Regions from separate parts of the Streptomyces sp. NBC_00873 genome, predicted to be linked through region 4. Evidence: riboswitches for the same ligand, from Rfam matches in the RefSeq annotation. Region 4 holds a riboswitch; each other region holds the start of a gene.
What was found. A riboswitch is a leader RNA that binds a small molecule or an ion and turns the genes downstream of it on or off. The one in region 4 is predicted to bind cyclic di-AMP.
Positions count from the first base shown of each region.

Region 1: another riboswitch for cyclic di-AMP. It lies ahead of OH809_RS11895 (M23 family metallopeptidase); the one in region 4 lies ahead of OH809_RS20060 (M23 family metallopeptidase).
Region 2: another riboswitch for cyclic di-AMP. It lies ahead of OH809_RS17240 (NlpC/P60 family protein); the one in region 4 lies ahead of OH809_RS20060 (M23 family metallopeptidase).
Region 3: another riboswitch for cyclic di-AMP. It lies ahead of OH809_RS03975 (transglycosylase SLT domain-containing protein); the one in region 4 lies ahead of OH809_RS20060 (M23 family metallopeptidase).

Region 1 covers NZ_CP108803.1:2,648,478-2,656,055, reverse strand. The annotation lists gene OH809_RS11910 (DNA topoisomerase (ATP-hydrolyzing) subunit A) at 1-1,930, opposite strand, end outside; gene OH809_RS11905 (M16 family metallopeptidase) at 2,309-3,685, shown strand; gene OH809_RS11900 (M16 family metallopeptidase) at 3,712-5,094, shown strand; cyclic di-AMP (ydaO/yuaA leader) riboswitch at 5,303-5,468, shown strand; gene OH809_RS11895 (M23 family metallopeptidase) at 5,482-6,288, shown strand; gene OH809_RS11890 (HPr family phosphocarrier protein) at 6,674-6,955, opposite strand; gene OH809_RS11885 (GNAT family N-acetyltransferase) at 7,128-7,578, shown strand, end outside.
Region 2 covers NZ_CP108803.1:3,820,324-3,827,901, forward strand. The annotation lists gene pcrA (DNA helicase PcrA) at 1-2,121, opposite strand, end outside; cyclic di-AMP (ydaO/yuaA leader) riboswitch at 2,379-2,542, shown strand; gene OH809_RS17240 (NlpC/P60 family protein) at 2,541-3,707, shown strand; gene OH809_RS17245 (hypothetical protein) at 3,782-4,135, opposite strand; gene OH809_RS17250 (NlpC/P60 family protein) at 4,491-5,540, shown strand; partial or broken gene OH809_RS17255 (GNAT family N-acetyltransferase) at 5,545-5,748, shown strand; gene OH809_RS17260 (LuxR C-terminal-related transcriptional regulator) at 5,750-6,445, opposite strand; gene OH809_RS17265 (PspC domain-containing protein) at 6,442-7,578, opposite strand, start outside.
Region 3 covers NZ_CP108803.1:827,037-834,614, forward strand. The annotation lists gene OH809_RS03955 (MFS transporter) at 1-411, shown strand, start outside; gene OH809_RS03960 (dihydrodipicolinate reductase) at 703-1,782, shown strand; gene OH809_RS03965 (carboxymuconolactone decarboxylase family protein) at 1,779-2,258, shown strand; gene OH809_RS03970 (GMC oxidoreductase) at 2,262-3,818, opposite strand; gene OH809_RS03975 (transglycosylase SLT domain-containing protein) at 4,112-4,888, opposite strand; cyclic di-AMP (ydaO/yuaA leader) riboswitch at 4,893-5,078, opposite strand; gene OH809_RS03980 (DUF5996 family protein) at 5,653-6,606, shown strand; gene OH809_RS03985 (FUSC family protein) at 6,962-7,578, opposite strand, start outside.
Region 4 covers NZ_CP108803.1:4,380,561-4,388,138, forward strand. The annotation lists gene lhgO (L-2-hydroxyglutarate oxidase) at 1-843, shown strand, start outside; gene trmB (tRNA (guanosine(46)-N7)-methyltransferase TrmB) at 836-1,645, shown strand; gene OH809_RS20050 (PrsW family glutamic-type intramembrane protease) at 1,844-3,406, shown strand; partial or broken gene OH809_RS20055 (aldo/keto reductase) at 3,414-3,560, opposite strand; gene OH809_RS20060 (M23 family metallopeptidase) at 3,649-4,767, opposite strand; cyclic di-AMP (ydaO/yuaA leader) riboswitch at 4,779-4,931, opposite strand; gene OH809_RS20065 (PP2C family protein-serine/threonine phosphatase) at 5,192-6,346, opposite strand; tRNA gene OH809_RS20070 (tRNA-Met) at 6,583-6,656, opposite strand; gene OH809_RS20075 (SPFH domain-containing protein) at 6,904-7,578, opposite strand, start outside.

The DNA of each region.
Region 1 (7,578 bases), 1.7 Mb from region 4:
CCTTGTTGGCCGGATAGTCCGGAACCACCCGCTTGACGACACCCTGCAGAGTGCCGATCGCCAGGCCGGGGGAGGACTCGTCGAGCGTGGTGAGGCAGATGACCTCCTCACCGGTCTCCAGCGTGAGGAACTCCGAGACCTGTGCCCCGCCCGAAAGATTGGGCGCGGCATGGGTGTCCGGCAGCTGGGGCAGGTCGATCACCGCGAGCCGCAGCAGCCGCCCTGTCGACGTCACCACGCCGACATCGCCACGCGCCGTCGCCGGCACGGCCGACACGATCACGTCGTGCTTGGCGCGCTTGGCGTCCTCGGTGACGACGATCGGGTCGCCGGTGGCCGTACGGGCCAGCAGACCGGTCGAGGACAGCAGCACCCGGCAGGGGTCGTCCGCGACCTCCAGCGGCACCGAGGCGACCTGTGAACCGGCCGACTCCAGCAGCACCGTACGCCGGTCGGTGCCGAACTTCTTCGCGACCGCGGCCAGTTCGGTGGAGACCAGCTTGCGCAGCTCGGCGTCCGATTCGAGGATCGTCGTCAGCTCGTCGATCTCGGCGTTGAGCCGGTCCCGTTCGCTCTCCAGGTCGATCCGGTCGAACCGGGTCAGCCGGCGCAGCGGGGTGTCCAGGATGTACTGCGTCTGGATCTCGCTCAGCGAGAAGTGCTCGATGAGCCGCTCCTTCGCCTGCGCGGAATTGTCGCTGGACCGGATGAGCCGGATGACCTCGTCGATGTCGATCAGCGCGACGAGCAGGCCCTCGACCAGGTGCAGCCGGTCCCGGCGCTTGGTCCGGCGGAACTCGCTGCGGCGGCGCACCACGTCGAAGCGGTGGTCGAGGTAGACCTCGAGGAGCTCCTTGAGACCCAGCGTGAGCGGCTGTCCGTCGACCAGCGCCACATTGTTGATGCCGAAGGACTCCTCCATCGGCGTCAGCTTGTAGAGCTGTTCCAGCACGGCTTCGGGTACGAAGCCGTTCTTGACCTCGATGACCAGGCGCAGGCCGTGCTCGCGGTCGGTGAGGTCCTTGACATCGGCGATGCCCTGGAGCTTCTTCACCGAGACCAGGTCCTTGATCTTGGCGATCACCTTCTCCGGGCCGACGGAGAAGGGCAGTTCGGTGACGACCAGGCCCTTGCGGCGAGCCGTCACGTTCTCCACGGCGACCGTCGCACGGATCTTGAACGTGCCACGCCCGGCCGCGTACGCGTCCTTGATCCCGCCGAGGCCTACGATCCGGCCACCGGTCGGCAGGTCGGGTCCGGGGACGAACCGCATCAGGGTCTCCAGGTCCGCGCCCGGATGCCTGATCAGATGGCGGGCGGCGGCGATGACCTCGCCCAGGTTGTGCGGCGGCATATTGGTCGCCATGCCGACCGCGATCCCGGATGATCCGTTGACCAGGAGGTTCGGATACGCGGCGGGGAGGGCGACCGGTTCCTGTTCCTGGCCGTCGTAATTCGACTGGAAATCGACGGTGTCCTCGTCGATCGACTCCGTCATCAGCGACGTGGCGTCGGCCATCCGGCACTCGGTGTACCGCATGGCGGCCGGCGGGTCGTCGTTGCCGAGCGAGCCGAAGTTGCCGTGCCCGTCGACGAGGGGGAGCCGCATCGAGAACGGCTGCGCCATCCGGACCAGCGCGTCGTAGATCGACGTGTCGCCGTGCGGATGCAGCTTGCCCATGACCTCGCCGACGACGCGGGCACACTTCACATAGCCGCGGTCGGGGCGCAGCCCCATCTCGTTCATCTGGTACACGATGCGGCGGTGCACCGGCTTCATGCCGTCGCGGGCGTCCGGCAGGGCCCGTGAGTAGATCACCGAGTACGCGTACTCGAGGAAGGAGCCCTGCATTTCGTCGACGACGTCGATGTCGAGGATCTTCTCCTCGAAGTCGTCCGGCGGCGGGGTCTTCGTACTGCGGCGGGCCATCGCTGCTGCGACTCCTTCACAGATCTGTTCGGGCAACCTCTGGTTCTGACGCGGACCATTGTGGACCGCCGCACTGACAACGCCGACCTCGACCCGTCCCTAGGCCCTGTCCGGCCGATCTTCGTGGGCCCGCGACGTCTGGCACGGCACCTCGCCGCGTTGTCGGAGTCGTCCCAGTACGTCCAGTACGAGGGCGATCCTCCGCCTTGCGATGCACCGCACCATACGCCGCAGGCTGATCCACGAAGATCGGCCGGACAGGACCAAGCGCTCTTTAACGCGAACTTCCACGGAACGGGAACTTCGCCAGGTGTCGGTGCGCTTGCTTACAGTGGCAGGTCTCGCAGGAAATCCAGTATCGCGATCGAAGGGACGTACATGCCCATGGGTCACACGGCCACAGCCCAGGCCGGCTCCGGCGGCTTGACAGCGACCGAGCACCGTCTGGCCAACGGCCTGCGCGTGGTGCTCTCCGAGGACCATCTGACCCCGGTCGCCGCGGTGTGCCTCTGGTACGACGTCGGGTCGCGCCACGAGGTCAAGGGGCGCACGGGTCTGGCTCACCTCTTCGAGCACCTGATGTTCCAGGGCTCCGGACAGGTCAAGGGGAACGGACACTTCGAGCTGGTGCAGGGCGCCGGCGGCTCCCTCAACGGGACGACCAGCTTCGAACGCACCAACTACTTCGAGACGATGCCCACGCATCAGCTGGAACTGGCCCTGTGGCTCGAAGCCGACCGGATGGGCTCGCTGCTCGCCGCGCTCGACGACGAGTCCATGGAGAACCAGCGGGACGTCGTCAAGAACGAGCGCCGCCAGCGGTACGACAACGTTCCGTACGGCACGGCGTTCGAGAGGCTGACCGCCCTCGCCTACCCCGAGGGCCACCCGTACCACCACACCCCGATCGGCTCGATGGCCGACCTGGACGCGGCGACGCTCGAAGACGCGCGAACCTTCTTCCGTACGTACTACGCGCCCAACAACGCGGTGCTGTCGGTCGTCGGCGACATCGACCCCGATCAGACGCTCGCCTGGATCGAGAAGTACTTCGGCTCCATTCCGTCCCACGACGGCAAGCAGCCGCCGCGCGACGGCACGCTCCCGGAGATCATCGGCGAGCAGCTGCGCGAAGAGGTCCACGAGGAGGTCCCGGCGCGGGCGCTGATGGCCGCCTACCGGCTGCCGCACGACGGCACCAGGGAGTGCGACGCCGCGGATCTCGCGCTGACCGTGCTCGGCGGAGGCGAGTCCTCCCGGCTGCACAACCGCCTGGTCCGCCGCGACCGTACGGCCGTTGCGGCAGGTTTCGGGCTGCTGCGGCTGGCCGGCGCGCCCTCGCTCGGCTGGCTGGACGTGAAGACGTCCGGCGGTGTCGAGGTGGCGCAGATCGAGGCCGCGGTCGACGAGGAGCTGGCCCGGTTCGCCGCCGAGGGCCCCACGCCCGAGGAAATGGAGCGCGCTCAGGCACAGTTGGAGCGCGAGTGGCTGGACCGGCTCGGTACGGTCGCGGGCCGCGCCGATGAACTCTGCCGGTTCGCCGTGCTGTTCGGCGACCCGCAGCTCGCGCTGACCGCCGTCCAGCGGGTCCTCGACGTCACCGCGGACGAGGTCCAGGCGGCGGCCAGGGCCCAGCTGCGCCCCGACAACCGGGCGGTGCTCGTCTACGAGCCGGTCGAGCCGGCCGAATCCGCCGACGCGGAAGCCGACGAGACGGACACCGACACCGACGTGCACGAAGGGGCGGACAAGTGACCGACGCTGCCGCGACTGGAGTATCGATGGAGTACCACCCGCAGCCGACCCCCGGCACGGCCAGGCCCTGGGCCTTTCCCGCACCCGAGCGCGGCGCCCTGCCCAATGGGCTGACGGTGCTGCGCTGCCACCGTCCCGGCCAGCAGGTCGTCGCGGTCGAGATCTTCCTCGACGCCCCGCTGGACGCCGAGCCCGAGGGCCTCGACGGCCTGGCCACGATCATGGCGCGGGCCCTTTCCGAGGGCACCGACAAGCACTCCGCCGAGGAGTTCGCCGCCGAGCTGGAGCGTTGCGGCGCCACCCTCGACGCGCACGCCGACCATCCCGGCATGCGGGTCTCCCTGGAGGTTCCGGCCTCCCGGCTGGCCAAGGCGCTCGGGCTGGTCGCCGAGGCGCTGCGGGCGCCCGCGTTCGCCGACAGCGAGATCGAGCGACTGGTGAACAACCGGCTCGACGAGATTCCGCACGAGCAGGCCAACCCGGCCCGGCGTGCCGCCAAGCAGCTCTCCAAGGAGCTCTTCCCGGCCACGTCGCGGATGTCACGCCCACGCCAGGGCACCGAGGAGACGGTGGAGCGGATCGACTCCGCGGCCGTGCGCGCCTTCTACGAGGCCCATGTCCGGCCGTCCACCGCGACCGCCGTCGTCGTCGGCGACCTCACCGGTATCGACCTGGACGCCCTGCTCGCCGACACCATCGGCGACTGGACCGGGGACACCGTGGAGCCCCGTCCGGTCCCGCCGATCACCGCCGACGACACCGGTCGCGTGGTGATCGTCGACCGTCCGGGCGCCGTGCAGACGCAGCTGCTGATCGGCCGCATCGGCGCCGACCGGCACGACAGGGTGTGGCCGGCCCAGGTCCTCGGCACCTACTGCCTGGGCGGCACACTCACCTCCCGGCTGGACCGGGTGCTGCGCGAGGAGAAGGGCTACACCTACGGCGTGCGGGCCTTCGGGCAGGTCCTGCGCTCGACGGCCCCGGACTCCGCCTCCGGGGCGACCGGCGCGGCGATGCTGGCGATCAGTGGCTCGGTGGACACGGAGTCCACCGGACCGGCGCTCGACGACCTGTGGAAGGTCCTGCGGACGCTGGTGGCCGAGGGGCTGACCGACGCCGAGCGCGAGACCGCTGTGCAGAACCTCGTGGGTGTCGCCCCGCTGAAGTTCGAGACGGCTGCCTCCGTCGCCGGCACGCTCGCCGACCAGGTCGAGCAGCACCTCCCGGACGACTACCAGGCGCAGTTGTACGCCCGCCTGGCCGAGACCGGCACGGTCGAGGCGACCGCAGCCGTGGTCAACGCCTTCCCCGTGGACCGGCTGGTCACGATTCTCGTCGGCGACGCCGCGCAGATCGAGGAGCCGGTCAGGGCGTTGGGTATCGGAGAGGTGTCGGTCGTCACTGGCTGATGCACCAAAGTCCCGCAAAGAGGGGCAAAGAGAGACCCTGGCGAGTCGCTTCTCGCCAGGGTCTTCTCTTTTGTCTGGTTTGAGATGAAAGCTTCTTGCTTGCCCTGTGGGATGCGCTACAAAACGCCCTGTCCGTTTGGTGAATGAAAGTGCCCCCGCCTAGCGTCGGCTCCACTGTCCGTCACTCGTATGCCGCATCCGTGGCGCCGGGCAGTGATCGCCGAGTCCCCGTCAGCGCGAGCCCGGGGAGCCGGGGACCCACACAGTCCCTGGGGTGAATCGGATGCCGCGACCTCCTGCGAGGCCGGGGATCCGTAGGAGACCTTCCTGCTCCGAACCCGTCAGCTAACCCGGTAGGCGAGAAGGAAGGAAAGGACCAGCTACTTCATGGCGTTCACCCGCCCCACCGGGAAGCACCGTGCCCCGAGCCGCCTGAAGCGCAGGAGTGCACGCATCGCCGGAGTCGCGACGCTGGCGACCACCGGCGTCGTCGGCGGACTGGCCTCTCCGGCCCTCGCCACGGATGCCGAGGCCCCCGCCGTCAACGAAACCGGCCTGACCCAGATCATCGCCATCGAGGATGCCCTCGCCGGCCAGGTGGCCACCCAGGCCGAGGTGCAGAAGCGCCAGGCCGACGTCGCCGCGAAGGTGAAGGCGAAGGCTGTCGCGGCAGCCGAGGCCGAAGCGAAGGCCAAGGCGGCAGCGAAGGCCAAGGCCGAGGCCCGCGCCAAGGCGGCCCGTGACGCGAAGGCCCGCGCCGCCCGTTCCGCCGAGCGCACCCGCCTGGGCTCCTTCCAGCTCCCGGTCGCCGGTTCGTACGTCACCACCGGCTACAAGTCGAGCGGATCCCTCTGGTCCTCCGGCCGCCACTCGGGCATCGACTTCCACGCCGCCTCCGGCAGCTCTGTCGTCGCCGTCGGCGCCGGCACGGTCGTCGAGGCGGGCTGGGGCGGCGCATACGGCAACAACATCGTGCTGCGGATGACGGACGGCACGTACACCCAGTACGGCCACCTCTCCTCGATCGGCGTCTCCGTCGGCCAGAGCGTCGGCGCGGGCCAGCAGATCGGCCTCTCCGGCTCGACCGGCAACTCCACCGGACCGCACCTCCACTTCGAGGCCCGCACCACGCCTTCGTACGGCTCCGACATGGACCCCGTGGCGTACCTGCGCGCCCATGGCGTGAACGTCTGACCGACGTCCCATCCGCAACACCCCGCGGTGATGCCAGGGCGCTGGACTCCCAGCACGCCGAGCGGGCCACCGCCGCGCACCGGCTGCGCCGCGCGGGCGGTACCCCGGGCGGTGATGCCGGCGCCCCCGCTCCGGCGGCCGGGTGAGGACTTCGCAACATGCCGTAAACGCCGCGAGCGGCCGGCATTAACACATGCGACGTATACAAAAAGAAGTAAATGTGCGGGGCTTTCTTTGGGCTGCCTGAATTCGCTCCGAATGAATTGTCGGTATCCGAAAAAGAAAGAAGGAGCCGCGGCCCCGGTTGGGGTACCGCGGCTTCGCCACAGGAATAGACCCGACAGGAATCGGCCGGAAAGGCTTCCCCCTGATCGGAACCCTGGAATCAGACGGTCTCGGGGAGCTCCTCGAGCCCCTCGGTGACCAGCTTCGCCAGACGGTCGAGCGCGGCTTCCGCGTCGTCCGCCTCGGAGGCGAGCACGATCTCCTCGCCGCCGTGCGCGCCGAGACCGAGCACCGCGAGGATGGAGGCAGCGTTCACCGGGGGGCCGTCGGACTTGGCGATCGTCACGGGGACGCCGGACGCCGTGGCGGCACGGACGAAGATGGAAGCGGGGCGGGCGTGCAGGCCCTCGGCCCAACCGACATTGACGCGGCGCTCAGCCATGGTTCTGCCCTTCACGAATCAATGGTTGTCTAGACCAGTCTCTACCGCAGTGTGCTGGCTTCCCGCCGACCCGCAACCCGGCCCCAGCCCGTGCCGCACGGCCGATCGGAGCTCTCAGACTGCCCCGGCCCCGGGCGCTTCGCGACCGCTGACCGCGCCGTAGGCTTTGCCCATGCAGCCCACGCCGGAGCAGAGTCCGCACCACGCGTACCCCGACCACTGGGAAGCGGATGTGGTGCTCCGCGACGGCGGTACGGCCCGCATCAGGCCCATCACCACGGACGATGCCGAGCGCCTGGTCAGCTTCTACGAGCAGGTCTCCGACGAGTCGAAGTACTACCGGTTCTTCGCTCCTTACCCCCGTCTGTCCGCCAAGGACGTCCACCGCTTCACCCATCACGACTACGTCGACCGGGTGGGGCTCGCCGTCACGGTCGGCGGCGAGTTCATCGCCACCGTCCGCTACGACCGGATCGACGCGGCCGGCCGGCCGGCCTCCGCCCCCGCCGACGAGGCCGAGGTCGCCTTTCTCGTCCAGGACGCGCACCAGGGCCGCGGCGTGGCATCGGCGCTCCTCGAACACATCGCCGCAGTGGCGCGTGAGCGCGGCATCCGGCGCTTCG
Region 2 (7,578 bases), 560 kb from region 4:
CGCCGCCCGCGTCAGGTAGAGCCGCTCACGGGCACGGGTGATCCCGACGTACGCGAGGCGCCGCTCCTCCTCCAGCTCCTTGACCTGCCCCAGGGCGCGCATGTGCGGGAAGACGCCGTCCTCCATGCCGGTCAGGAACACCACCGGGAATTCGAGCCCCTTGGCCGTGTGCAGCGTCATCAGCGTGATGACGCCGGAGCCGTCCTCGTCCTCGTCGGGGATCTGGTCGGAGTCGGCCACGAGCGCGACCTTCTCCAGGAACTCGGCGAGCGTGCCCGTGCCCGCACCTTCCTCCCCGGCGGACTCCCCCCGCTCCTGCTCGAATTCGAGCGCGACGGCGGCGAGTTCCTGAAGGTTCTCGATCCGCGTCTCGTCCTGCGGGTCCGTGGACGCCTGGAGCTCGGCGAGATAGCCGGTCCGTTCCAGCACCGCCTCCAGCACCACGGCGGGGCCTGCGCCGGACTCGACGATCGTGCGCAGTTCCTCCATCAGCGTGTTGAACCGCTTGACGGCGTTGGCCGAGCGGGCCGCCATGCCGTACGCCTCGTCGACGCGGCGCAGTGCCTGCGGGAACGTGATCTTCTCGCGCAGCGACAGGGCGTCGATCATCGCCTCGGCGCGGTCGCCGATACCTCGCTTGGGCACGTTGAGGACGCGGCGCAGCGGAACGGTGTCCTCGGGGTTGGCGAGGACCCGGAGGTAGGCCAGGATGTCCCGGACCTCCTTGCGCTCGTAGAAGCGCACGCCGCCGACGACCTTGTAGGGCAGGCCGACGCGGATGAAGATCTCTTCGAAGACGCGGGACTGCGCGTTCGTCCGGTAGAAGATCGCGACGTCGCCGGCCTTCGCGTCGCCCGCGTCGGTCAGCCGGTCGATCTCGTCGGCGACGAACTGCGCCTCGTCGTGCTCGGTGTCCGCGACATAGCCGGTGATCCGGGCGCCCTCGCCCGCATTCGTCCAGAGGTTCTTGGGCCGGCGGCTCTCGTTGCGCTCGATGACAGCGTTGGCGGCGGAGAGGATCGTCTGCGTGGAGCGGTAGTTCTGCTCCAGCAGGATCGTCGTCGCGTTCGGGTAGTCCTCCTCGAACTGGAGGATGTTACGGATCGTCGCGCCGCGGAAGGCGTAGATCGACTGGTCGGCGTCACCCACGACGCAGAGTTCGGCGGGGGCGTCGGCCTCTCCGGCCGGGCCGACCAGTTCGCGTACGAGCGTGTACTGGGCGTGGTTGGTGTCCTGGTACTCGTCGACGAGGACGTGCCGGAAGCGGCGGCGGTAGTGCTCGGCGACGTCGGGGAACGCCTGGAGCAGATGGACCGTCGTCATGATGATGTCGTCGAAGTCCAGTGCGTTGGCCTCGCGCAGCCGGGACTGGTACATCGCGTACGCCTGGGCGAGCGTCTTCTCGAAGCCTCCCCCATTCTCGGCTTCGCTCGAATGGGAGGTACCCCCTCCGACCTGGCCGGCGAAGGTCTCCTCGTCGATCAGCTCGTTCTTCAGGTTCGAGACCTTGGCCGTGAACGACTTCGGCGGGAAGCGCTTCGGGTCGAGGTCCAGATCGCGGCAGACCAGTGCCATCAGCCGCTTGGAGTCGGCCGCGTCGTAGATCGAGAACGACGAGGTGAAGCCGAGCCGCTTCGACTCGCGGCGCAGGATCCGTACGCACGCGCTGTGGAACGTCATGACCCACATGGCGTTGGCGCGCGGTCCGACGAGCTGCTCGACGCGCTCCTTCATCTCGCCCGCGGCCTTGTTGGTGAAGGTGATCGCCAGGATCTGGCCGGGGTGCACGCCGCGCTCGGCCAGCAGGTGGGCGATGCGGTGGGTGAGCACCCGGGTCTTGCCGGAGCCCGCGCCGGCGACGATGAGCAGCGGCGATCCGGCGTGCACGACCGCGGCGCGCTGCTCGGTGTTCAGCCCGTCGAGCAGGGCGGCGGAGTCGATGGCGGGGCGGTGGGCGCCGTCCCGGTAGTACGCGTCCCGAGGCGGCGCGGGCGCGTCGAACACGCCCGCGAAGAGGTCCTCCGGCACCGCTTCGGGTGCGGAGTCCTCGGGGGGCGGCGGGGGTTCTTCCTCCGAGTGCTGGAGGCCGGCCAGGAAACTGTCGTCAAAGAGGCTGCTCATCGCCTCACGAGTCTAGGGCGACGCACCGACACTCTGCGGCCGCATGGAGAAGTGCGGCCGGAAGGCGCCTACATACGGAGAACACCCACCCACGCCCTGTAAGGAAATCGGGGCCCGGGCCGCCTTCTCCGGCCCTTCTTCACCAAGGTCACGAAAACGTATCGGGCATATCGAACATCAACCTTCACAGCGGCACCACGGTTGGCTAGCGTGCCCTGTCGGGCGGCCCGTACCCCCTTGAGGCGAACCACGCCGAGCGGGCTCCCCCGCCGAATCCGGGCTGCCCGCAGGGAGTTCGGGACCGGGGACCCATATGCAAAACCGGGGTGAATCGGTCTGTATCCCCACTCGGACCGTAGGGCAGCCTTCCGTTCCGCCCGAACCCGACAGCTAACCCGGTAGGCGGTCCACGGAAGGAGATGCCGGCTTTGGCATCGCATCGCAAACCGCGCAGCCGGGTACGCACCACCACCCCCGCCGTCGGGCTCACGACGGCCGCACTGGCGGGGGTGACCCTGCTGTCGACCCAGAGTGCCACGGCCGCCCCGAGCGCACCCAGGCCCAGCATCGAGGACGTGCAGAAGAAGGTCGACGACCTCTACCGGCAGGCGGGCACCGCGACCCAGCAGTACAACCAGGCGAAGGAGGCCTCCGCCACGCAGCGCGGCAAGGTCGACGCCCTGCTGGAGGACGTGGCCGAGCGCGCCGACAAACTGAACGAGGCGCGCAGGACGCTCGGCAACTACGCGGCCGCGCAGTACCGCACCGGCTCCATCGCCCCGACCGCCACCTTCTTCCTGGCCGACGACCCGCAGTCGTACTTCGACCAGAACCAGCTGATGAACCGGATGACCGCCCAGCAGCAGAAGGCGGTCACGGACTTCCGTACGCAGCAGGCAGCGGCGGCGAAGAAGCGCACCGAGGCGGTGAAGAGCCTGGAGACGCTCACCGAGTCCCAGGCCACGCTCCGGACCAGCAAACAATCCGTCCAGAAGAAGTTGGGTGAGGCGCGCGCGACGCTGTCGAAGCTGACGGCCGAGGAGAAGGCGCGGCTGGCGGCACTGGAGCGCGAGAAGGAGGCGGAGGCCAAGCGCAAGGCGGAGGAACTCGCCCGTCGGCAGGCCGCCGCCAAGGCCGAGGCGGACCGCAAGGCCGAGGAGGCGGCGAAGGAGGCCGGCTCCACCGGCGGCACGGGGACGGGCGCGGGAACCGGGACCGGCTCGGACACCAGCGCCACCACGAAGGCCGAGAAGGTTCTCGCCTTCGCCCGCGCCCAGATCGGCAAGCCGTACGTCTGGGGAGCGACGGGCCCCTCCTCGTACGACTGCTCGGGGCTGACCCAGGCCGCCTGGAAGGCGGCGGGCGTCGACATCCCCCGCACCACCTGGGACCAGGTGAAGACCGGCACCCGGATAGCCACGGCCGACCTGCAGCCGGGCGACCTCGTCTTCTTCTACGACGACATCAGCCACGTCGGCATCTACAAGGGCGACGGCATGATGATCCACGCCCCGAAGCCGGGGGCGAACGTCCGCGAGGAGTCGATCTACTACATGCCGATCTACGGCAGCGTGCGCCCGGCGTGACGGCGGGCCCTCATGCGCGAGTGAGCCCCTGCCGGATCCGGCAGGGGCTCACTCGCGCATGAGGGTGGTCCGGCTCAGGTCCAGAGCGTCGCGATCAAGATGTTGGCGACCGTCAGCCCGCCGACCGCCGCGAAGGCACCCTTCTCGGCCTTCTCCTCGTCCCGCTTGATGTAGACCAGCGCGAGGATCACCACCAGGACCGCCAGCTTCACGCCGATCTTGATGTTGTTGACCGGGTGGTCGTCGGCCTGGTTGAGCCCGACCAGCGCGACACCGGTGACCAGCATGGTCAGCGCGCCGTGCAGCATCGCCGGGACGAAGCGTGCCGTGCCCGCGCCCATCGCCTTCATCTGGGTCAGGAAGCCGCCCAGGAGGGCGGCGATGCCGATGATGTGCAGCGCGACGAAGATATTGATGAGTACGTCCATGAGGCCGCAGCCTAGCCGGGGCCATATCACCCCTCTTCGGCGAGGTGGGGGCTCTTCGGCATTTCACTTACATCTGTACCAATTGCCTGACTCTGGTGTAATTTTCCAGTCGCTCAGCGACAGCACATTGCCAAATTCGGGCAATAGCCGTCATTGCGACTCTTCCTCGCGCCCCGGGCTTAGCGTCCCTGTCCAGGTGGCCGGCTTCACCACCGCTCCGCACCCGGACGGCAGCCCGGTCACCCCGCCGAGAAATCCGGCGGCGGGCCGCTCCCCCTGTTGGCGTCCCGCCGCCGGACCTCAGCGGCCCGCCGGTAGGCCCCGACGGGCAGTCGACGCAAGGAGCCCCGCCCCCGTGGCAGCGCATCGGAAACCCAGGCAGCGCCCGCACACCGGCTCCGCCGCCCGCACCGCAGCCACCCTCGCCTTCGCCGGGGCCGCGACCGCCGCCGCCCTGCCGGGCTCCGCGCACGCCGAACCACAGCCCACCCCCACCCGGATCAAGGCCGCGGTGGACCGGCTGTACCACGACGCCGAGGTCGCCACCGAGCAGTACAACGGCGCGAAAGAGAAAGCGACCGCCGCGGCCAAGTCCCTGAACGCACTGCGCGACGAGGCCGCCCGCAGGACCGAACGCCTCAACGCCTCCCGCAACGCACTCGGTTCGCTCGCCGCCGCGGAGTACCGCACCGGCGGCCTCGACCCCTCCGTGCAGCTGGCGCTGTCCTCGGACCCCGACCAGTATCTGCAACGGGCCTCGTACGTGGACCGGGCCGCCGACCGCCAGGCGGCCGAGGTCTCCAACGTGCAGCGGCAGGTCACCGAGATCGCCCAGCTGCGCGCGGAGGCGAAGGACGAGCTGGCGGCCCTCACCGCCCGCCGGGCCGACCTGAAGAAGCACCGGACGACGGTCAGGGCCAGACTGGCCGACGCCCAGAAGCTCCTGGACACCCTCTCACCCGCGGAGCGCGCCGAGTTCGAACGCTCGGACACCGCCCGCGCCGCCGCCCGCGCGGATCGCAGCGCCCCGCGCTTAGGCACCGCCCAGGCCCCCAACGCCCGCGCCGCGGAGGCCGTCGCGTTCGCCTACGGGGCGCTCGGCAAGCCGTACGTCTGGGGCGCGACCGGACCGTCCTCGTTCGACTGCTCCGGGCTGACCCAGGCCGCCTGGCGCTCCGCCGGCGTCTCGCTCCCCCGCACCACATACACCCAGATCAACGTCGGCCGGAACATCCCCCGCTCCGAACTCGCCCCCGGTGACCTGGTGTTCTTCTACTCCGGGATCAGCCATGTCGGTCTCTACATCGGCGACGGACAGATGATCCACGCACCGCACCCCGGAGCGCCGGTCCGCATCGCGCCGATCGACGGCATGCCCTTCGCGGGAGCGACCCGGGTCGCATAGGTTCGCCGTCGCCGACGCCTTCCGCCGCCGCGGCATCGGCGCCGCACTCTCCGCCCATCTGACCGCGGCCGCGTTCGCGCGGGGCTTCCGGGTGGTATGGCTGGAGCCGGCCGACGCCGCTGTGGAACGGATCTACGCGGGCATCGGCTACCGAAGGGTCGGCGAGCAACTCAACATCTCCATCGACCCCGAACGGGAGAACAGCTGACTCAGACCAGCCGTCGGGCCGTCGCCCACCGCGTCAGCTCGTGCCGGTTCGACAGCTGGAGCTTCCGCAGCACCGCCGAGACATGCGACTCGACCGTCTTCACCGAGATGAACAGCTGCTTGGCGATCTCCTTGTACGCATAGCCACGCGCGATCAGCCGCAGCACCTCGCGCTCGCGCTGTGTCAGCCGGTCCAGGTCCTCGTCGACCGGCGGTGCGTCCGTCGAGGCGAACGCGTCGAGGACGAAGCCGGCCAGCCGGGGCGAGAACACCGCGTCGCCGTCCTGCACCCGGAAGACCGAATCGACCAGGTCGGTGCCGTTGATCGTCTTGGTGACGTAGCCGCGGGCGCCGCCGCGGATGACACCGATGACATCCTCGGCGGCGTCGGAGACGGACAGCGCAAGAAACCGCACCGGGTTCTCGACCGCGCCCATCAGCGGGGCACAGCGGCGCAGCACCTCGACGCCGCCGCCGCCCGGCAGGTGCACGTCGAGGAGGACGACCTCGGGGCGGGTCGCCGTGATGACAGTGACCGCCTGGTCGACGTCGGCGGCCTCGCCGACGACCTCGACACCGGTCTCCTCGGTGCGGCCGATCTCGGCCTGGACTCCGGTGCGGAACATCCGGTGGTCGTCGACGAGCACGACCCGTACCCGGCGCTCCGGGCCCCCGGTCGTTTCGGTGGTCTCCGTCATTCGCTCGCCCTCTCCATCTCCAGCTCGACTTCCGTGCCCCCGCCGGGCACCGAACGCAGCCGCGCCGTACCGCCGTTGCGCTGCATCCGGCCGATGATTGATTCTCGTACGCCCATTCTGTCCCCCGGTACGGAATCCGGATCGAATCCCGGTCCACGGTCCCGTACGGAGACGAAGACCGTGCGGCCCTCGACCTCCGCGTAGACCTGCACGGCACCGCCCTCGCCACCGTACTTCGCGGCATTGACCATCGCCTCGCGTGCGGCCTGCATCTGCGCGGCGAGCTTCTCGTCGAGCGGGCAGTCGCCGACGACGACGACCTCCAGCGGGACGCCGTGCTTGTCCTCGACCTCCGCGGCGGCGCGTTTGACCGCTTCGGCGAGGGTCTCCGGTTCGTCGCCCTCGTCCTTGCCGGTGCCCTCGGGGTTGTACAGCCAGTTGCGCAGCTCGCGTTCCTGGGCGCGGGCCAGTCTGCGGACCTCGCTGCCGTCGTCCGCGTTGCGCTGGATCAGGGTGAGGGTGTGCAGCACGGAATCGTGGACGTGAGCCGCGACCTCGGCGCGTTCCTGGGCCCTGATGCGCATCAGGCGTTCCTCCGACAGGTCCTGGGTCATGCGGACCAGATAGGGACCCGCCAGCAGCGCGATGCCGGTGAGGACGGCGATCGCCGCGGTCAGGACATTGCCGAGCTGGGCCGCGGAGCCGCGTACCACCATGAACACGGCGAGTCCCAGGCCGACCAGGGCGACCCCGGCCAGCGCCCGGGCCACATGCAGCACCCGGCGGCGGCTTCCGACCTCCATCCAGCGGGCCCGGCGGGCGTTGTCGGCCTGCCGCCACACCAGGACGGAACCCGCGCCGATCAGCAGCGTCGGCCAGATGTAACGGTCGGCCTCGCTGCCCATGTCGACGTTGCCGACGAAGATGACGGCGCCGATGAGGAGCGCGAGGAGGGCGAACACCTGCCCCTTGTCGGGCTTGCGGAGCCTGCGCCGGCCGTCGGGAGCCGTCTCGAAGACGGAGCGCGGCGCGTCGACGCCGCCGACGCCGAGCGGGACGACGATCCAGAACACGGCGTAGAGCAGAGCCCCGAGGCCGTCCGCGAGGAACAGCCCGAGGAAGACGAACCGCAC
Region 3 (7,578 bases), 3.6 Mb from region 4:
CTGCTGACCGACCGAATGGCCATGCGCTTCGGGCCCGTCGCCATCCTCCGCTACGGGGCGGCCCTGGCCGCGGTCGGGCTGACGACGGCCACGTTCTCCACCTGGATCCCGCTGGCCCTGGTCGGCTGGGCCGTGTTCGGGGCCGGGCTGTCCGGCTGCATCCCCCAGCTCTTCAGCGCCGCGGGCCACGCCGACCCGGGCGCAGCCGGGACGAATGTCTCGCGTGTCGCCGGTCTGGGCTATCTCGGCATGCTTGCCGGCCCCGCCGTCATCGGACCGCTGACACACTTCGTCCCGCTCAACCTGACCTTCCTGCTGCCCCTTGGGTTCTGCGTCGTGGCAGCGTGCGCAGCCGGCATACTCCGCTCGCCGCGCAACGCTCCCAGCCGGCTGGAGGCAGAGGCGGCATGACGGGCACGGACACCCGTACCTTCGGATCGTCCGAGATCAAACCGAACGCCCAGCCCAGCCGCTCGTCCCAGGCGGGTGCGTCGTCGCCGCCCGTGCTCGCTCCTGCATCCCGTTCCTCGGTCACGCCGGGATCATCTCCCAGGCGCCGCCCCGGGGCACGTCCCATTCCGTAACGCGCAGCGGCCGCAGCCCGAGGGGCGACGCAGGGGCGGCCGACTCCCCTGCCCCGCCCGGCAAACTCGTCGCGTCGTGGCACTAGGAAGTGACAGGCCCTCTCGCTACCCTCCGCGCATGATTTCCACGGTTGTCTGGGGCACGGGCAACGTCGGCCGCGCCGCGATCCGCGCTGTCGAGGCCCATCCGGCGCTCGAGCTCACCGCCGTGCTCGTCCACAACCCCGACAAGGTGGGACGCGACGCGGGCGAACTCGGTGGGCTCGGTCGTCCGCTGGGGGTCGTGGCGGGCGACGACGTCGATACCGTGCTGGCCACCGGTCCCCGGGCCGTCGTGTACGCCGCGTCCGGCGACATCCGTCCCGACGAGGCCCTCGCCGACATCAGCAGGGCGATCCGGGCCGGGGCCGTGGTCGTCACCCCCGCGCTGTACGCACTGTACGACCAGTTGGGCGCCCCGCCGGAGCTGCGGGATCCGGTGCTGGCCGCCATCGCGGACGGTGGCGGCTCGCTGTTCGTCTCCGGTGTCGACCCCGGCTGGGGCAATGACGTCCTCCCGTTGCTGATCAGCGGACTCGGCACCTCCGTGGACGTGATCCACTGTCAGGAGATCTTCGACTACTCCACCTACGACCAGGAGGAATCGGTCCGGTACCTGGTCGGCATGGGCCAGCCGATGGAGTACGAGCCGCTGATGCTCGCACCGACCGTCCCGACCATGGTGTGGGGTGGGCAGATACGGCTGATGGCCAGGGCTCTGGGAGCCGAACTCGACGACATCCGCGAGACGTTGGACCGGCGCCCGCTCGACGCCACGGTGAGCACCAGGACGATGGGCACGTTCGAGGCCGGCACCCAGGGCGCCGTGCGGTTCGAAGTGCAGGGCATCGTCGGGGGCGAAGCCCGCATCGTCATCGAGCACACCACGCGCATCCACCCCTCCTGCGCACCGGACTGGCCGAAGCCGCCCGGCGGGGACGGCGCACATCGAGTGATCATCGAGGGCCGCCCACGCATCGAGGTCACGGTCGAGGCCACCGACGAGGGCGGGAACAGGTCCGCGGGCGGGAACGCCACCGCGGTCGGCCGGCTCGTGAGCGCCATCGACTGGCTCGTGGACGCGGAACCAGGCCTCTACGACGCGCTCGACGTCCCGCTGCGCCCCGCAGTCGGCAGGCTCGGAAGGAGACAACCATGAACATCGACATCCCCGAAGGCAAGGACGCGATCGAGTACGTGTGGGGCGAGATGGTGCCCGGGATCGGGATCGCCGCATCGAACTTCTCGCTGTCGGTGTACGCCCACACGACCCTGGGACTGCGCGAGTTCGAAGCCGCACGGTTGCGGATCGCCCAGATCAACGGGTGCGCCTTCTGCCTCGGCTGGCGGACCGAACGGGACGGCGTGAAGGTAGAGGAGGAATTCGCCGACGCGGTGACCCAGTGGCGTACCACCGGCGTGTTCGACGACCGGACCCGGTTGGCCGCCGAATACGCCGAGCGGTACGCCCTGGATCACCACAACCTCGACGCCGCGTTCTGGTCCCGGATGACCGCGCACTACAGCGAGCTCGAGATCGTGGAGCTGAGCATGAGCATCGGATCATGGCTGGCGTTCGGCCGGCTCAACCATGTGCTGGGCCTCGACACCGTGTGTGCGCTGCCCGGCCGTTGATCGTCACAGGTCGGTGGCGATGATCTTCTCGATGTTCCGTTCGGCGAGCGCGGTGATGGTGACGAACGGATTGACGCTGGTGTTGCCGGGGATCAGCGAGCCGTCGATGACGTACAGGCCCAAGTAGCCGTGCAGGCGGCCGTAGTTGTCGGTGGCCCGGTTCAGCACCGCGCCGCCGAGCGGGTGGTAAGTGAGGTGGTCGCCCCAGACCTTGTAGGTGCCGAAGAGATCGGTCCGGTAGATCGTCCCCTCCTTCTGGTTGATCCTGTCGAAGATCGTCTTGGCGGCATCGATGGACGGCTGCTTCCAGGCGGTCTGCCAGTTCAGGTCGACCGTGCCCGTCGCGGCGTTCCAGGAGAACTCGGCCCGGTTCGGGTTCTTGGTGATGGACAGGTAGAACGAGGCGTACGTCTCGATCCCGGTGGGCAGCGGCGCAACCTCGGCGAACGCGCCACCGGCGGCCCAGTTGTCGATGCCGCCCGTGGGAATGGACGCCTGGAGGCTGCCGGTCGGGTCCCACAGGTGGTTGGCCCGGCCGCACATGACATTGCCGTTGTCGCCCCACCCTTTACCGATCTCGTTGTTCAGGCCGGCGAGCGCGCCGGTGGCCTTCAGCCTGACCAGCAGCTTGCTGGTGCCCACGCTGCCGGCCGCGAAGAACACCCGGTCGGCGGTCACCGTCTTGGTGGCCGTGGTGACACCGCCGGTGTCGATCTGGTCGATGACGACCGTGTAGCCGCCGCCTGCCGCCGGGGCGACCGAAGTGACCTTGTGCAGCGGCGAGATGGCGACCCTGCCGGTGGCCCTGATCCGGTCGATGTACGTCTTCTGCAGCGACTTCTTGCCGTAGTTGTTGCCGTAGAGAATCTCGCCGGCCAGCGCCGACCTGGGGACGGTTCCGGCCTCTTCCTGCTTCATATAGTCCCAGTCGTACACGGTGGGCACGAAGACGAACGGGAAGCCGGCACGCTCGGCCTGCTGACGGCCGACCCGGGCGTACTGGTAGCACGCGGCGGTGTCGAACCAGGCCGGATCGATGGTGCCGACCCCGAGCCCGGAATTGGCGCGCGGGTAGTAGATTCCGTACATCTCGTCGGCGTCCACCGACGGGAGGACGGCTCCGAAGTTCTCGCGCTTGGGGGTGACCGCCATCCCACCGTTGACCAGCGAGCCGCCACCGACGCCGCGGCCCTGGTAGACGGTGATCCCGCTGAACTCCTCGGCGTCGAGGATCCCTGTGCTGCGGGTGATGTTCTTGTCGATGGGGAAGCCGAGGAAGTTACTGAGGGGCTGCTTGGTCCTGGTGCGGAGCCAGTACGACCGGCTGTCCGGGCAGGTCGTGTTGGCGAAGATCTTGCCGTCCGGGCCGGGGGTGTCCCAGGCCATGCCCATTTCGATCATGTGCACGTCGATGCCTGCCTGGGCGAGACGCAGTGCGGCGACGGAGCCGCCGTATCCGGTGCCGATCACCAGGGCCGGGACATGGGCCCCGGAGTCGATCGGAGCGGCTGCGGAGCCGACACCGGCCTGGGCCGGAGTGGTGTGACCCGCGAGGGCCACGGCTCCTAAAATAGAACCAGTTCGTGTGATGAACCTTCGACGCGAAACGCCCTTCGGGCCTGTATTGCGCGTGGTAGGGTCACTCGTGTGATACGCCTCACTCTCTGAGAGTGAAACTGGTTCTACTGCTGTTCGCGTGCCAAGTCACTACATACCGATGGGTAACATGCGCCCGTTCGAAGGGCTGTCCCGTAATCCCTGGCGCCTCCCGTGCGCGACACCGACGGGGAACGGGTGGCGAAGCCCCATCGGACCTTCGCCACCCGTCATACCTGAATCAACGCAACCGAGCGTCAGTAGGCCCCGAACACGTTGTCGATCGAGCCGTACTTGGCGGCGGCGTAGTTGCACGCGGCCGTGATGTTGGCGACCGGGTCGTAAGGGTCCATCGACGTACCGGGCACGTGGTAGGCCCGGAACGTGGGGTCGATGACCTGCAGGAGACCCTTGGACGGCGTGCCCGCGGCGGCGTTCGAGTCCCAGTTGTTGATGGCCCGGGGGTTGCCCGAGGACTCGCGCATGATGTTGCGGTGGATGCCGTCGTAGCTGCCGGGGATGCCGTGCTGGGCCATGACGGCCAGCGACTCCTTGATCCAGCCGTCGAGGTCGTTCGTGTACGTCGCGGGCTTCGCGGTGACAGCAACGGCGGTGCTCGCGGCCGTCGTGGACTCGACTGCCGCGGGCGCGGCCTTGGCGCCGATCGTGAGCTTCTGGCCCGCGTGAATTACGCCGGGGTCGGCTCCGATGACCGCTCGATTGTCCTTGTACAGCTGCTGCCAACCGCCGCTCACGGAATGACTCAGGGCGATCTTGTAAAGGGTGTCACCGGATATCACGGAATAGATGGAGGGCGTAGCTGCCCGCATGGCAGCCGGCTTGGCGGGAGCGGCAGCGGGCGCCACCGTCTTGGAGACGGCGACGGCGGTGACAGGCTGCGCCGGCGCTGCCGAGGCAACGGTTGCCCCGATCATCGGAAGCGCGAGAGCGGCGGCTCCGCCCGTGCTCACGGCGATGAATCCGCGAGTCAGCGAACTGGACTTACGACGACGGTGGTTAACCTGTGCGGGCATGGCGAATTCCTCTCCGTCGCCTACGAGGTGAGCTGTCGGGTTGAGGCTGGAGTTGCCTGGCCGTATGGGAATACGACTTCACCCCTAGCCGTTCCGGATACCGGATCGGCGGCTTACCTGGGTCCCCCGCTCCTGCCGTACGTGAGTGGTCGGGTTACCGGACGGCGGCAGGATTCGGCGTTCCATCCGGATTGACGGTGACCGTAGGCGAGAAACTCCGACCTGAACAAGCCCACATTTCTCGATCACAATTCATTTACAAGATCGAGTCGCGGAAATTTTCGCAATCCACCCCGGTCCGCGAAGCCAACTTTCTTGGCGCAGCAGGGAACCGGGCGGCACGCCGCTGCGTCCGCGGGCCCGAAAGGTGACTCTCACCACTCAGCCCGAAAAGGGCGATTTGTCCGGCACGCAAGGCCTCGGACCGTGCGGGTCGCGCATTCACCAGAACAGCGAGCGGCTTCCCTTCATCGCCAAATTTGCGACATTTAGGAGATTTTGGCGTCGACGGACGGACACCCGGCCTCCGACTCGTCGGGAAGGGCGTCCCCGGGGAGACGACCGGGAGCAGTCGCGCGCCACGCGTCTGCGCCGACTGCAGCGCACGAGTGGCCGCCCACCCCGGCCAGGTCGTGCCGGTTCACACGAACGACCCCACAGCGGCCGCACGAGGTGTCGTAGGCCTTCGACATGGACAAGATGGTGCGGAAGAACGCCCTGCCCGCCCACCGGGACCGTCCGGCAGCACGAAAGAAGTGATGGCGATGGAGCTGTTCCCGCCCATGCCGCTCGCCGAGTGGCGTGACACCAAAGAGACCCTCCACCGATTCGCGCAGGTCGTCGGAAAGATCCGTCTCGCGGCCAGTGTCCGGCGCAATCACTGGTGGAACGTTCCGTTTCACCTCACTGGACGCGGCATCACCACCCGCCCCATAGGGCAGATCGACGGCAACCCGATTTTCACGGTGGACTTCGACTTCGTCGGCCATCGACTCGTCGTCACAAGACTGGACGGCATGACGGTCTCGTTCCCGCTTTCGGGCCAGTCCGTGGCGTCCTTCCACAAGAAGGTCATGGCCGCCCTGGAAGCGCTGGGCATCGAGGTGGATATCAACTTGCCCAAGCCATTCGATCTGCCCGACGCCGACCGGCCGTTCGCCGAGGACACCCAGCACGCGGCATACGATCCCGAACACGCCAACCGGTATTGGCAGGTTCTCAGTCAAGTGGCGCTGGTACTGGAGGAATTCGCGGCGCGGTTTTCGGGGAAAGTCAGTCCCGTGCACCATTTCTGGCACACCTTCGATATCGCCCACACCCGCTTTTCGGAGCGTCAGATCGACCAACCCCAGCAGATCGACCCGGTGACGCGGGAGGCCTACTCCCGGGAAGTGATCAGCTTCGGTTTCTGGTTCGGTGACGACACGTTCGCCGCGCCCGCGTTCTACTCGTACACCGCTCCCGAACCGGCGCGGCTGGCGGAGGAACCGCTCACTCCGGTGTCGGCGCAATGGGTGGATCGTGGCGGCAGCCACCTGGCGGTGCTGCCGTACGACGCGGCCCGCACCGAGAGCGATCCCCGTGCGGCCGTACTCGCCTTCTACGAAAGCGCCTATCAGGCCGGAGCGGGGCGCGCCGGCTGGGACATCGACCGTCTCGCCTGTCCCGGCGGGATGACCGATCCGTGCCTGAGGACCCGTACGTCTGCCGGTGGATGAGGAGCGCGGCTTCGGTGCAGCCGCCGCTCCCGGTCCACGGGGACCTTGCCCTGGGGACCGGGGGTCGGCTGGGCAACCGGGTGCGAGGTGGGCGGGAGCAGCTCCTCCGAGATCAGGCGCGAGACCGCGGACCCTGCGGGTCCCGTCCCGGCGCTCTGAGGCTTCCGGTTTCCCTCCTGCATCGTAAGGCCGGGCTACCGGGTCCGCCTGCGTCGAAGAGCCGTGCCGGACTCCGGGCGCCGCTCGATGATGTGAAGTGCCTTCCCTGCGGGGGACGTTCGCGCGCCGACGGCAGCAGGGCCAGGGCGTACGGGCGTCGCAGGGCGCGCGGTCTCCCATCGCCTCGCCCTCGCCCTCACCCTCCCGGGACTGTCGGCTGCGTGGCCCGGGGGCTGCCGAGCCGCCGCCGCATTGCGGCGAGCCGGGGATGGCGTTCGTGCAGTTCAGCGGAGTGGCGGTCGAGTTCCTCGCCAAGGCGTTCGGCGCGTTTGTCGATGTCCAGCTCATCCAGAATGCGGTCGACCTCGGCGAGCAGCGCACCGTGCAGTTGCCACTGTCGGGGGTGTTCCTGGACGTCCTCCAGCAGGAGGTCGGCCACCACGTCCCGAGTGGCGCGGCTGGCGGCCAGTGCGGCAGCGAGTCGCGACTCGGCCTCCTCGGCATTGGCGGACACCGGGGTGGTGATCAGCGTGGAGAAGCTCTCGATGGCGTCGGCCATCTGCGCGAAGAGTTCCCGGAGCGAGGCGGCCACGTCCTCCGGGAACATGGTTTCCTCGGTCCGGGCTTTGGCCAGGTCCGTCAGCGTGCGGGCCAGCACACGGAGGACAACGGCACAGATCTCCAGTGTGTCGAGTCCGGTACGCAGGACGATGCGGTACAGAAGGCCCTGCCGGATCCGGGGGTTGAGCAGGATGCTCTCCTCGGCCTGCCGGAGCGAGGCGTCGACCGCCACGATGTCGTGGTCCAGTCTGC
Region 4 (7,578 bases):
CGCGGGCTCGCGGCGATCCGGGTCGGGACGACCGGTGTGTGCGACTTCAAGGCGGTTGCCGAGCGCTTCGCGGCCGAGGTGCGCGGCGCGGGCGGGCTGATCAGGTTCGGGGCGGAGGTCACGGCGATCGACCGCCGCCCGTGGGGTGTGGCGGTGCGGACGGCGGACGGCCGCGTCGTGCGGGCCCGGGTCCTGGTCAACTGCGCGGGGCTGCACTGCGACCGGGTGGCACGGCTCGCGGGCGACGAGCCGGGCATGCGGATCGTGCCCTTCCGCGGTGAGTACTACGAGCTGGCCAGGCCGGAGCTGGTGCGCGGGCTGGTCTACCCGGTGCCGGATCCGGCATTCCCGTTCCTCGGGGTGCACCTGACCCGGGGCCATGACGGCGGCGTCCACGTCGGGCCGAACGCGGTGCCCGCGCTGGCCCGCGAGGGGTACGGCTGGCCGGTCGTACGCCCGCGTGAGCTCGCGGACACGCTGACCTGGCCGGGCTCCTGGCAGATCGCACGCAGACACTGGCGGTACGGGGCGGGCGAGGTGCACCGTTCGCTGTCGAGGAGCGCATTCACCGCGGCCGTCCGACGGCTGCTGCCCGAGGTCACGGAGGACGACCTGCGCCCCGCCCCGTCCGGTGTCAGGGCCCAGGCGGTAATGCGCGACGGCACGCTGGTGGACGACTTCCTGATCCGCGAGGCCCCGCACACCGTGCACGTGCTGAACGCCCCGTCGCCCGCCGCGACGGCCTCGCTGCCCATCGGGCGGGAGGTGGCACGCAGGGCGCTGCTCCGGGCACAGGGAACGGGGTGGAAGCCGCCCGCCGTAGAATCGGGGCATTGTGTCTGAGTCCTTGAACCCCGCCCCCGAGACCGACGAGGCCCACGATCTGCGCGCCGCAGCCTTCGAGCGGCAGCGCAGGCTGCGTCAGGAGCCGCGCTTCCCCGGCGGACCCGCCGCCGACCCGGCCGGGTCACACCACGAGCGCCGGATCCGCAGCTTCCAGCCGCGCCGCAGCCGTGTCACGCCCGGCCAGGAGGACGCGCTGCAGCGGCTCTGGCCCCAGTGGGGCCTGGACATCGACGGGCAGTCGGTCCTCGACCTGCCCGAGCTGTTCGACGGGCTTCCGGTCGTGCTCGAGATCGGCTTCGGGATGGGCGAGGCCACCGTGCAGATGGCGGCCGACGACCCGGGCACCGGCATACTCGCCGTCGATGTGCACACCCCCGGCCAGGGCAACCTGCTCGGTCTCGCGGACCGGAACGGACTGTCCAACATCCGGGTGGCCAACGGTGACGCGATCATCCTGCTGCGCGAGATGCTGCCGCCGGACGCACTCGACGGGCTGCGGGTGTATTTCCCCGACCCGTGGCCCAAGAAGCGCCACCACAAGCGGCGGCTGATCCAGCCGGAGTTCCTCGACCTGGCGGCGCAGCGGCTGAAGCCGGGCGCCGTGCTCCACTGCGCGACCGACTGGGAGCCGTACGCCGAGCAGATGCTCGAGGTGCTCACCGCGCACCCCCTCTTCGAGAACACGGCGGCGGACGGCGGCTACGCACCGCGGCCCGCGTTCCGTCCGCTGACCCGGTTCGAGGGGCAGGGCCTGGACAAGGGCCATGTCGTGCACGACCTGCTCTTCCTCCGCAGCTGACCTTTCCACCGCGTGGGTCCTCACCCGTGGCTGAGAGGCTGTCGGGCCACCTCTGATCGGGCAGTCGTGCCCTGGCACGCGCGCTTCCCGATCGAAGGTAGCCCGACAGCCTCCGAGCTTGCAGATTTCCTGATGGGTCGGTACGCGCACCTCGCCGCCCCATGGTCAGCTGTCAGTCCCCCTGGTTAGGGTCATGGGGTGTCCGACGGGTCTGTCCAGCAGCAACAGTCGCAGCCGGCCGTCCCGCTCCTCGAGGAGCAGCGGGTCGGCGAGATCCTGGCGGCCGTGCCGGAGCGGGGCCAGTGGCGCTACCGTCCGCGCCGCGTCGGCATGGTCTGGCGGAGCAAGACGTTCCGTATCGCTGCTGTCTTCACGGTGCTCGCGCTGTGCGGGCTGGTGATCCTGGCCCTGGTCCGCGCCCAGACCGGCACCGAAGGGTTCCTGGTCGGGCTGGGTCTGGCCGTGCTGCCCGTCCCGCTCCTGATGACGGCGTTCCGCTGGCTGGACCGGGTCGAACCCGGACCCTGGCGGAATCTGCTGTTCGCCTTCGCCTGGGGTGCATGCGCCGCCGCCCTGGTCGCGATCATCGCGAATTCGTTCGCGACCCGCTGGATCGCGACGGCCACCGCGGACCCGGCGAGCGCGGACACCCTCGGGGCCACGGTCATAGCGCCGGTCGTCGAGGAGAGCGCGAAGGCGGCGGCCGTCCTGCTGATCTTCCTGTTCCGGCGACGGGACTTCGGCGGTGTCGTCGCCGGCGTCGTCGTCGCCGGCTTCACCGCGACGGGCTTCGCCTTCACCGAGAACATCCTCTACCTGGGCAACGCGTTCGGCGAGGACCAGCAGATCGGCAACTCGGGCCTGGCGTCGGTGACGGCCGCGACCTTCTTCGTACGAGGGGTGATGACGCCGTTCGCGCATCCCCTCTTCACCGTGCTGACCGGCCTGGGCTTCGGCTTCGCGGCGCTCAGCGCACGCCGCCACCGCATCCGCCGCATCGCGCTGCCGCTGCTCGGACTGATCCTCGCCATGGGCACGCACGCCCTGTGGAACGGCTCGGGGACGTTCGGTCCGTACGGCTTCTATGTCGTGTACGGGGTGTTCATGGTCCCGGTCTTCGGACTGGTCACCTGGCTGGCGATCTGGTCGCGCCAGCGGGAGCTGCGCACCCTGGCGACCGAGCTGCCCGCGTACGCGGCCGCCGGCTGGCTGACCCCGGCCGAGCCGCTCGCGCTCTCCTCGATGCGGGCCCGAGGCCTGGCCCGGGACGTGGCGCGCCGGCAGCACGCGCAAGCGGGGTACGGAGCCCCGGGTTACGGGTACGCCCCTGCCTACGGCCCCGCCCACGGCGCTCACAGCCGGATCGCGTCGCAGATACGGAGCCACGCCAAGGCGCAGGCCAGGGCGCGCGGCAAGGCTGCGGCGCGGGCGGTCGCCGAGTACGAGTCGTTCGCCACGTCCCTGGCGTTCCTGCGCCGCCAGGCAGGCCGCGGGGCGGCGGAACCGGACTTCACCGCACGTGAACTGGAACTGCTGCACCATCTCTGGCAGCGCCGGGAGGTGGCCGCCCCCGCCCTGGCGTACGCGGCACAGGCGACGGGCCGTTTGCGCCCGCACTCCATGGCCCCGGCGCCGGTTCCGCGGCGGTACCAGCCGTACGGCGGTCACAACCCGTACCTGTCGCCCCCTGGGCAGCCGTATCACCAGCCGCCCCACGGACAGCAGATCTACGGGAACCGGCCGCCCCGGCATCCCTGGTGACGGGTCGGGCGGACGCCTCGGTGAGTTCCGCCGGCTCCTGCTCGGTCAGCCGGAGGCCGGCGACGGCCACCAGTGCGGGCAGCTGCTCGACCGTGCGGGCCGAGGCGATCGGGGCGGCTACGGTCGGACGGGCGGCGAGCCGGGCCAGGGCGACGGCCAAACGGACCGGCAGCCCTGACGTCGGGGGGTGAGCGTCAGGACTGCCGGGGATCGGTGGCGGGCCGCGGCCCGCGTTCATCGGGTCAGACCGTGAGGCCCTTGTCGCGCAGCCAGGTCATCGGGTCGATGCCCGTGCCGCTCGGGGTGTGGACCTCCAGGTGGAGGTGGGGACCCGTCACATTTCCGGTGGCGCCGACGCGGCCGATGGTCTCACCGGTGGTGACCTTCTGGCCGGCGCTGACGTCGATCGACGACTGGTGACAGAACCACAGCTCCGTGCCGTCCTCGAGCTCCAGGACCGTGCGGTAGCCGTAGGAGCCGGACCAGCCCGCCGACTTGATGGTGCCGGTGTGGATGGCCTTGATCGGGGTGCCGGTCGGCGCCGCGAAGTCGAGACCGGTGTGGTGGCCGGAGGACCACATCGAACCGGCTTGGCCGAAGGTCGAGGTGATCGTGTACGAGGAAGTGGGGATGGCGTAGCTGGCGGCCAGTTTGGCGAGCCGTTCGGCCTCGGCCTTGGCCTTCGCCGCTTCCTCCGCCTTCTTCTTCTCGGCCTCGGCCTTGGCCGCCGCGATGTCCTGCTTCTGCTTCGCCTCGGCTGCCGCCTTCTCCGCGGCGGCCTTCTCCTCGGCCGCCTTGGCCTCCGCGTCGGCGGCGTTCTGCTGCTGCTCGGCCTGCTGGAGGATGCGGGCGCGGAGGGCCTCGCCGGCGTCGGTGGCGCCCTGTTCGGCCTCGGCGGTGGTGATGCCCGCGCTGGTCAGCGGGGCGGCGGCGGTCTTGGCCTGGGCCTGGTCGGTGGCGGACTCCTCGGAGAGCAGCGCGCCCACGCCGGGGAGGGAGTTGGCGTCGGGGAGCTTGTCGGCGATGGAATCGGGAAGGGAGATGGAGACCGGCGGCTTGCTCTGCGCGGTGGCCATACCGCCCGCGCCGACGGCCGCGATGACACCGACGCCGAGAACCGTGGAACTACGGGCGAGCCCATTGCGCTGCTTGGCGACGCGGTGCCTGCCACGTACGGGGCGGACGGACTCCTCGGTGGGGTTCCATTCCTCCCGGGCCCGGTCGGTCTCTCCGAAGCCCTCGGTCCCGGACTCGGTGGTGAACCCGGTGGCGAACTCGGTGTCCGTCCCGGATCCGTACTCAGTGGTGAAGTCGGAGCCGAACCGGGAAGGGGCTTCGGGGGCAGGTTTGTTGGACGCCACGGGGGCGCACTCCTTTCCTTCCTTCTCGCCTACCGGGTTAGCTGACGGGTTCGGAGCAGGAAGGTCTCCTACGGATCCCTCTGCCTCTCACGAGACACAGATGTCCGATTCACCCCATGTAGGTGGTTCCCCGGTTCCCTTGCGGAATTCGGCGCTCGCGCACGGTGCCGCCACTGACGACGGCTGGGACGACCGCGCTGCGTTATCGAACGTTAATAGACACACGGGCCTGATTCCAAGCTGTTCCCTCTGATCGTTCACGGTCTTGGCCTGGACTTTACGGGACACAACCGGGTGGAATCGGGCGAGTTGACCCGGACTCAGTCACTACTGTCTTTCTGACGTTGCGTCAAACGTTATGCAGAGCGGCACTCTTCGATTACACACGGTGGCATCGTCCTCGTGTGCTCACCGCCGCCGCGCCTCATTCCTGCCGGCGGCCCACGATCTTCACGGTCCTGCGCCGCTCCGGCTGCCCCTCCGCGGGCCGTACGACCGCGACCAGCGCCAGGTCGTCGGTGGACTTGCCGCCCGTGTGCAGCCGTACGTCATCGGTCAGCGCGGACAGCAGCTCCTCGGGCCCGGGGAAGATCCGCCCGCGCAGCCGGGCCGCCGGGTCGTAGAACACCCCACGCCTGTCGCGCGCCTCGGAAAGACCGTCGGTGTAGACGAGCAGCGTGGCCCCGGCGGCCAGACTCCAGACGTCGGCCAGGTCCGGCCACACCCCCAGACCCATGCCGAGCGGCAGCGCGGGCACGCTCGGCACCAGCACCTCCACCCCCCCGTCGGGGTGGAGCAGCAGCGGCTCGGGGTGGCCGCGGTTGACGATCCGCACCTCGGCCGCACCGTGCGGGATCTCGGCGAGTACGGCGGTGACGAACCCCTCGACCGGATCGATCCCGCCGCGCCGCTCCCCCTCCCGCGCCAGCGCCCGCTCCAGCCGCTGCGCCACGCCCTCCAGCGAAGCCTCGTGCTCGGCGACCTCCCGGAACGCGCCGATGATCACCGCCACCGCCTCGACCGCGTCGAGCCCCTTGCCCCGCACGTCCCCGACCACCAGCCGCACGCCGTGCGGGGTGTCCACCACGGCGAACAGGTCGCCGCCGACGAACTCGTCCGCCTGCGCCGCCTCGTACCGCGCGGCAACGTGCAGCCCGCCGATCCAGTCGTTCGGCTTCGGCAGCACGGCCCGCATGGCGGTCTCCGCGATGACCCGCGCCGAAGCCAGCTGCTCACTGCCACGCCGTACGACTCCGTTGATGAAGAGGGCGAGGGCCGAGGCGGTGAACACGGTGAGGACCTCGAGGGACGGCACGACCTGCAGCAGCGCGCCGCTCTGGCTCCGCAGGACGAGGATCGAGAGCAGCGAGGCGACGCCGATACGGACGGTGCCCGCCCGTGAGAAGAACGGTGCGGCGGCCAGCGGGGCCGCCACGAACAGCGGCACGGCGGTGAACGGTGGCGGGGTGAGGATGTCGAACACGAGCCCGACGGCGATCAGCAGCGCCGGCAGCGCGCCGACGAACCGCCGGGAAGGTCTGCCGCCCCCGCCCCGCGCCCCGCGCAGCTTCTCCGCCATCCCCACCTGTGGTCTCCTGCCCGGTACGCGCAGCGGTTCCTGCGGTCTCCTGCCCGATACGCCCCGCGGTCTCCTGCCCGGTACGCGCCTGGCTGCGGACGGTGCCGCACCCCACTCCCCCAGGCTTGCCGGAGCGGCGCCGCGCGGCGACTCCGCATCGGCCGAAGGGGGGACGGAAACACGAAAACACGAATCAGGCCCGGCACGCTCTATGCATGCCGGGCCTGAATCTTCAGTAGCGGGGACAGGATTTGAACCTGCGACCTCTGGGTTATGAGCCCAGCGAGCTACCGAGCTGCTCCACCCCGCGTCGGTAAACACAACTCTACGCCATCCGGGACGGACGGTTGACCATTTACTGATCCGCCTGCGCCCATCCGCTCCCATCCACTGCTCCAAGGCACCGAATTCGAGAAGCAGCTGCCGACGAAGTGCCTTCTGTCGCAAGGTATCTGCCGCACCCTCCGGGGCGGAGAAGTAGCCCGGCTCAGACCGACCGGCAATTGGGGGGCGGCGTCACGGGGCTGGGGCACGCACCCCCCAATTGCCGGTCGGTCTCAGTTCGAGTCGGTGATGTGCGGGGCCCGCTTCGCGTCGACCGCCGGCTTCGCCGTGTTCGCACCGCGCTGGATTGCGTGGAGGATCGCCAGCCCCTGACTGACCACGCCCGCCGCCATCTCGTTGACACCGTTGGTGCCGTTGAGCACGGTGAGGTCGGCCCCCGACATCCCGCGGGCGGCCGCGTCGGCCAGGGCCGGCAGGTTCTCCACGATGCGGTTGGCCGCGATCAGCTCCTGATTCCCGTCCCGGAGCGAGGCGGCACGCGCGGTGTTGGCGTCGGCCTGCGCCTGGGCGACGGCCCGTTCGGCGTACGCACTGCCGTCGGCCTGGAACTTCGCCTGGTCGCGGGCGGCCTCGGCGAGCGTGCGCTGCCGGTACGCCTCGGCGTCCGCCGGACGCCTGACCTCCGCCTCCAGCCGTTGCGCCGCCAGCGCCGCCTGCCGCTCGGCCAGCGCGGTCTGCTCCTCGACGACCTCGTGCGAGGCCCTGGCCTGGGCGAGCGGTCCGGCCTGAGCGGCGCGGGCGTTGTACTGCTCGGTCTCGGCGAGGAAACCGGCCCGCTTGATCGCGGTGTCCCGTTCGTACTCGGCCTTGAGCGCCGCGGCCTGCTGCTCCCGCTCGGACGCCTCCTGGTCCGCTCTGGCCTGGGCGATCCGGGCCTGGCTGGCGAC